Regions from separate parts of the Psychrobacillus sp. INOP01 genome, predicted to be linked through region 2. Evidence: a T-box and tRNA genes for the amino acid it is inferred to sense, from the RefSeq annotation. Region 2 holds a T-box; the other holds one or more tRNA genes.
What was found. A T-box is a leader RNA that pairs with one kind of tRNA and senses whether it is charged. The one in region 2 lies ahead of serS (serine--tRNA ligase), so its partner is inferred to be a tRNA-Ser.

Region 1: it encodes a tRNA-Ser, which carries the amino acid that the T-box ahead of serS (serine--tRNA ligase) is inferred to sense. The anticodon was not compared.

The regions. Positions count from the first base shown of each region.
Region 1 is NZ_CP073315.1:2,535,406-2,538,813, reverse strand. It holds gene KD050_RS12830 (DEAD/DEAH box helicase) at 1-906, opposite strand, end outside; tRNA gene KD050_RS12825 (tRNA-Ser) at 1,175-1,267, shown strand; tRNA gene KD050_RS12820 (tRNA-Met) at 1,410-1,484, shown strand; tRNA gene KD050_RS12815 (tRNA-Asp) at 1,488-1,563, shown strand; tRNA gene KD050_RS12810 (tRNA-Phe) at 1,704-1,779, shown strand; tRNA gene KD050_RS12805 (tRNA-Gly) at 1,786-1,856, shown strand; gene tlp (small acid-soluble spore protein Tlp) at 1,910-2,137, opposite strand; gene KD050_RS12795 (hypothetical protein) at 2,290-2,922, shown strand; gene KD050_RS12790 (radical SAM/SPASM domain-containing protein) at 3,048-3,408, shown strand, end outside.
Region 2 is NZ_CP073315.1:2,164,208-2,167,615, reverse strand. It holds gene tadA (tRNA adenosine(34) deaminase TadA) at 1-374, shown strand, start outside; gene serS (serine--tRNA ligase) at 480-1,754, opposite strand; T-box leader at 1,810-2,028, opposite strand; gene pdxT (pyridoxal 5'-phosphate synthase glutaminase subunit PdxT) at 2,052-2,645, opposite strand; gene pdxS (pyridoxal 5'-phosphate synthase lyase subunit PdxS) at 2,647-3,408, opposite strand, start outside.

The DNA.
Region 1 (3,408 bases), 370 kb from region 2:
ACCTGAAAATACAGGTGAGATGTTTTTTAAATCCACTATCATTTCGTACACTTCTTTTTCTTCGTTCGTAAACTGTATTGGAATAATATTTACTTGGCGATTCGTCCACTCTATTCCCGTGTCCTGTCTACGATTTCGAACCATCACCTGGTTTACTAACTCCTTCAAGTAATCATCATGCTCTAAATCATGTTTGCTAGCAGAGAATGCCGATTGAAACGCCTCATAATTTCCAAGATGTCCAGGTTTTAGTAACGAAATAAGGTTAAATAATTCAAATACATCATTTTGAACAGGGGTAGCAGTTAATAGTAAGCAAAACTTCTTCTTTAAACTTTGTACAAACTCGTAGATTTTGGTTTTGTGGTTTTTTAACTTATGCGCTTCATCAATAATAATCATGTCATAATCCTGCGCAAAGATAAGTTCTCTGTGAGGACTTTTTTTCGCTGTATCCATACTCAGAACGACAACATCACAATGCTCTAATGGAGTATTTTTCTTATAAGGCACAGCTGGTATATAAAATTTATAATGCAGCTCCTCCACCCATTGATTGATAAGTGAAGCGGGGGCCAATATTAAAGCCTTCTTTACCAGTCCACGAACAAGATATTCCTTCAATATCAAACCAGCTTCAATTGTTTTACCAAGCCCCACCTCATCAGCCAATATTGCTTTTCCATTCATTCTTTCAATAACTGTTTCCGCAACCTTTAATTGATGTTCAAGTGGCTTTAAATTAGTCAAATACTTAGGAGATTGAAGACCTGTAAACTCTGTGATTAAATTATTTTTTGCAATATCATAGCTCATATTATAAAGAGTCCAATTATCCCATGGCTCAACATTTTCCAATCGTTTAATAAAACCCTCTGCCCATTCCGATGACCTTTCGATAATCATTTACATCACCTCATATTACTTTTCCTTATGATGTCCCAAAAATAGAAGTGTATGTTTAAGGTTGTGAAATAAAGAGATAATGAATTTACATAACTTTAACTTTGCAAGATTTTCGGAAACCAAAACACAAAGAATTTACCAATATCAACCGTTTTAGAAACTAATTTAAATTTTTCTCAAAAAAACATTGCCTTTCTGTTCGATAATGTTATATAATATAAAAGTCGCAAATGATGATTTGGAAAATATCCAATCTATTATTTTCTTTGGAGGAATACCCAAGTTCGGCTGAAGGGATCGGTCTTGAAAACCGACAGGCGGGTCATACCGCGCGGGGGTTCGAATCCCTCTTCCTCCTCCATTTTTATTTTATTGTTAATAGTTGTAAATTTATTATTGTCGCGGGTGGAGCAAATGGCTTCACGAAGAAAGCGATTAACACCGAAGCAGGTGTCTTACTTTCTTTGAGCGTAGTATGATAATATTTGTACGTATTTTATTGTCGCGGGGTGGAGCAGTGGTAGCTCGTCGGGCTCATAACCCGAAGGTCGCAGGTTCAAATCCTGTCCCCGCAACCAAATGGTCCCGTGGTGTAGCGGTTAACATGCCTGCCTGTCACGCAGGAGATCGCCGGTTCGATCCCGGTCGGGACCGCCATTTATTATTTTAATTTGAGATTTAGGATAAGCAAGCAGGTCGAGGAAGCAATCGAGCGAAAGAAGGAGCGTACTCAAGTACGTGACTGATAGAGCAAGTGAAGCTGACGAAGAGATGCTCAGCTTAGCGTAAATCGATGAGGCTCAGTAGCTCAGTCGGTAGAGCAAAGGACTGAAAATCCTTGTGTCGGCGGTTCGATTCCGTCCTGAGCCACCATATTGTGCGGGTGTAGTTTAGTGGTAAAACCTCAGCCTTCCAAGCTGATGATGAGAGTTCGATTCTCTTCACCCGCTTCATAATGTAAGAAAACCTATTGATGCAATGATCAATAGGTTTTCTTTTTTTGTTATTTTTTGCGAGCTTCTGCCTCGTCTAATATTTCTCTTCGAAAACCTTCAATACTTTCTTTTCGACGTTCATTTTTCTCTCGGACGGCTTCTCGATCATTTCCAGTAGTGTGTTCCATCGTTTCTTCCGCAGCTTCCATGTTCTCGGTCGTGTTTTTCACCATTTTTTTCAACTTTTTTACGTTATCTGATCGGTCATCTGGTTTTGGTTTATTGTTATTAGTCATTTCAGTTCCTCCTTGTTTTTTGTCATACGCATTTTATCGTCCCCTATCTCTTTAAAAATATTCGGATTTTCTAAATTTCTTTTATTCGCTGGAATAATAATTTCCAATTGGGACAAGATAGTAGGAGAAAATGATGAGGGGCGGTAATGACTATTACTACGGAATGGTTTGACAGAGTATCAGAGGAGCTACAGGATCATTTGAACTCGATTTGTGAGGAGTACGACCAAGTCGGCCATATGAATATTAATCGCGCTTCTAAACATCCAAGAATTGAATTTTTTGTTAGTACCGAAGAGGAAGAGCGAGACTATTTTTGTACCATTCTGTTTGATCCATATAACGAAGAGTTCTATGTAGAAAGCTTCGATGTCGAACTTCTCCAACCTACTAGAATAATATTGGATGATATTACTGATATTATAGAAGTTGTCCATGAAAGCTTTCACGAGTTTCTTATGGACGATACTGATAGTGAATTGGTTTATATGGAAGATGACGAAGACGACGAAATTACAGTCGAGGAAATTGATGTGGAATGGGAAACTCCTGAAGTCACTGCATTTCTAATAGAAGATGAAATTGAAGTAACTTATCAGTTCGGTGTAGACAGTTCAAATGGCGATGGTGTTCTCCGTAGGGTGAATCGTATTTGGACAGATGACGAGGAGCTCGAAGATGAAAGCACCTTTACCTTCAAAAAAGATGAAGCCAGTACTATTATAGCAATGATCGCTAGTCATATGGATAGAATGGTCGGATACGATGAAATTATAGATCTTTAATTTTAATAACATCTCCAATTGGACAAGTTGCCATTTGGAGGTGTTTTATTATGTTCAAAACTAGTCAACTTAAGGTGATATTCTGATAAAATGAGAGTAATAAGAAATGGAATGGAGTACATACCTTGAAAACCTTTAAAAAAATGTATATTGAAATTACTAGCGTTTGTAATCTTGCTTGTAGCTTCTGTCCACCGACAAGTAGAGCAAAGAATATTCTCAAACTAGATGCATTTAACAAAACATTAGATCAAATTCGACCACATACAAAATATATTTACCTCCATGTAAAAGGTGAGCCACTTTTACATCCACGAGTCGATCAATTATTAGATGCCAGTCATGCCAAGGGTTTTAAAGTTAATATAACGACAAATGGCACCCTTATCAATAAAAATAGACATAAACTTTTAGGAAAACCAGCACTGCGCCAAATTAATTTCTCTTTACATAGCTTCGATGGTCATGAAGGGTCCGAAAATCGCG
Region 2 (3,408 bases):
TTATTGCTACTGGTTACAACTTAAGGGAAACAACCCTAAATGCCACTACACATGCAGAACTACTTGCTATTCAAGAGGCATGTAAAACATTAAATAATTGGAGACTAGAAGAAACAACTCTATATGTTACCTTAGAGCCATGCCCGATGTGCGCAGGAGCCATTTTACAGTCCCGTATTCCTCGAGTAGTGTACGGAGCAAGAGATGCCAAAGCAGGCTGTGTCGATTCCCTTTACCGACTATTGAATGATGATAGATTTAATCACTGCTGTGAAGTAACAGAAGGTGTTTTAGCAGAAGAATGCGGCAATATACTCACGCAGTTTTTTCGTAATCTTCGTGAACAAAAGAAGAACCAGAAACGATGTTTGTAGCGAATCTGGTTTTTTAAAGAAAGTATATGGATTACCAGACTTTGTACCCTTGTCAAGATTACCGACAAGAAGAAAGGCTGGGCTTCTTTCTTGCCCGTTATTTTATTACTTTATAACTGTTTTTCCACCCATGTAAGGAACAAGAACTTCTGGAACTACTACTGTTCCATCTGCTTGTTGGTAATTTTCTAAAATAGCCGCCACTGTGCGTCCCAGTGCTAATCCACTACCATTTAAAGTATGCACGTACTCAGGTTTCCCTCCAACTTCACGACGGAAACGAATTCCTGCACGTCTAGCTTGGAAATCCTCAAAGTTACTGCAAGAAGAAATTTCTTTATATTCACCATAACTTGGTAACCAAACTTCTAAATCGTATTTCTTCGCAGCTGTAAAGCCTAGATCTGCAGTACACATATGAAGTTTACGATAAGGTAGGCCTAACAGTTGTAATACTTTCTCTGCATGACCAGTTAAAAGTTCTAGCTGCTCATAAGAATCTTCAGGCTTCACAAAGCGAACTAACTCTACTTTGTTAAACTGATGTTGACGTATTAATCCACGAGTATCGCGACCTGCAGAGCCTGCTTCAGAACGGAAACATGCACTAAAAGCAGTGAATGCTTGCGGAAGTTCTCCCCCATCTAATATCTCATCTCTATAAAAATTTGTTACGGGTACTTCTGCTGTTGGTATTAAGAAGTAATCCTCTTCCCCAATTAGGAACGCATCCTCTTCAAATTTTGGCAGCTGTCCAGTCCCTGTTAAACTTGTACGGTTTGCTAAATAAGGTGGCAGCATTTCTTCATAGCCATGCTCTTCTGCATGTAAATCCATCATGAAGTTTAACAATCCACGTTCTAGTCTAGCTCCTAGACCACGATAAAACGCAAAACGACTTCCTGTCACTTTTGCAGCACGTTCAAAATCTACCAATTTTAAATCTGTAGCAATATCCCAATGTGCTTTCGTTTCAAAATCAAATGAAGGAACTTCTCCCCATTTAAGTATTTCTACATTATCATCCTCAGAATCACCGATTGGAACACTGTCATGCGGAACATTAGGGATACGCATCATCATATATTCAAACTTTTCTTCAACGTCACGTAACTCATCATCTAATGCTTTTATTTCATCGCCTACTTCACGCATACGTGCAATAAGATCATCCGCATTTTCTTTATTTCGTTTCATCAAAGAGATTTTTTGAGAAAACTCATTTCTTTCAGCCTTCAACACTTCTGTTTTCGCAATTAATTCTCGACGCTTTTGGTCTAAAGGTTGGAATTGATCAAACTCCGAAATATCTTCTCCACGCTTAGCTAGTTTTGCTTTTACTGTTTCATAATTATCTCTTACAAATTTTACATCTAACATATATAACTCCTCCTTAGAATTTTCGAAAAAACGACAAAAAAGCCCCCGTCCCATGAAAAGGGACGAGAGCATACCCGCGTTGCCACCCTGATTGATCCAGTCATAGACGGAATCCACTTACTTGTAATGTAACGGCTTTTCAACCGGCACGACTTACTAATCATTCAGCCGCACAACTCAAAGGACGGATTCACAAGTGTTTATATCAGCTTTCACCACCCGCTGACTCTCTAAAAAAAACGTGCTTGTTACTGCTTCCTATCATCGTTTTTGATTCATGAAATTACTCATACTTTACTATACGTGAACTTCTTTTGCAAGACTTTCCTTTACCATCTCTACAAAATATGCCGTAATCCGATGATCATCAGTTAACTCGGGATGAAAAGAGCATCCTAACAAATGACCTTGTCTTACCATCACGATTCTATCCTCATAAGTTGCCAGTATTTCAACATTTCCCTCTACATTTACAATATGTGGTGCTCGTATAAATACCGCTGGAAAACCATCTGCAACACCTTCAATATATAAATCTGTTTCAAAGCTATCCACCTGTCTCCCGAAAGAGTTACGTTCTACAGTAGCATCCAGAGCACCTAAATGTGAATAATCATACCCCACTAGGTCTTTAGCAAGTAGGATTAATCCTGCACAAGTTCCATACATCGGTTTACCATCTAATGCAAACTTCTGTAGTGGTTCTAACATATCAAATCGATCAATCAGCTTTCGCATTGCTGTACTTTCTCCTCCAGGGAGTATTAATCCATCCACTAACGCTAAGTCTTCCACACTTTTTACTGTTAAAGCCTCTGCTCCACTCGCTTCAATTGAGCAAATATGCTCACTAACTGCTCCTTGAAGAGCTAGAACACCTATTTTAACCATATTACCACCCTCTATCTTGCATACGATCTCCGGCAGATAAACGAGAAATTTCGATTCCCTTCATCGGGATTCCTAAATCTTTTGAAATCTCTACAAGTAATTTATAATCTCGGAAATGTGTTGTTGCTTCTACAATGGCTTTAGCAAATTTCTCTGGTCGTTCTGACTTGAAAATCCCAGACCCTACAAATACACCATCTGCTCCAAGCTCCATCATTAGAGCCGCATCTGCAGGAGTCGCTACTCCACCTGCTGCGAAGTTTACAACCGGTAATTTACCAGCATGTTTAATTTGTAATAAAACATCATACGGTGCACCCAAAATTTTGGCTTCCGTCATTAGTTCATCTTCGCTCATATGTACAATTTTACGAACCTGTGAATTTACTTTACGTAAATGACGCACTGCTTCTACAATGTTTCCTGTTCCAGGTTCTCCTTTGGTACGGAGCATCGAAGCTCCTTCTCCAATTCGACGTGCTGCTTCCCCAAGATCTTTACATCCACATACAAAGGGTACTGTAAATTCACTTTTGCGTAGATGATATTCTTCATCTGCTGGAGTTAGTACTTCTGATTCATCAATATAGTCAACGCCCATTGCTTCTAAAATACGTGCTTCTGTAATATGACCAATACGCGCTTTGGCCATCACTGGAATTGTTACTGCCCCCATTACCTCTTCCATAATGCGGGGGTCCGCCATACGAGCTACTCCTCCTGCTGCACGAATATCGGATGGTACCCGTTCTAATGCCATAAC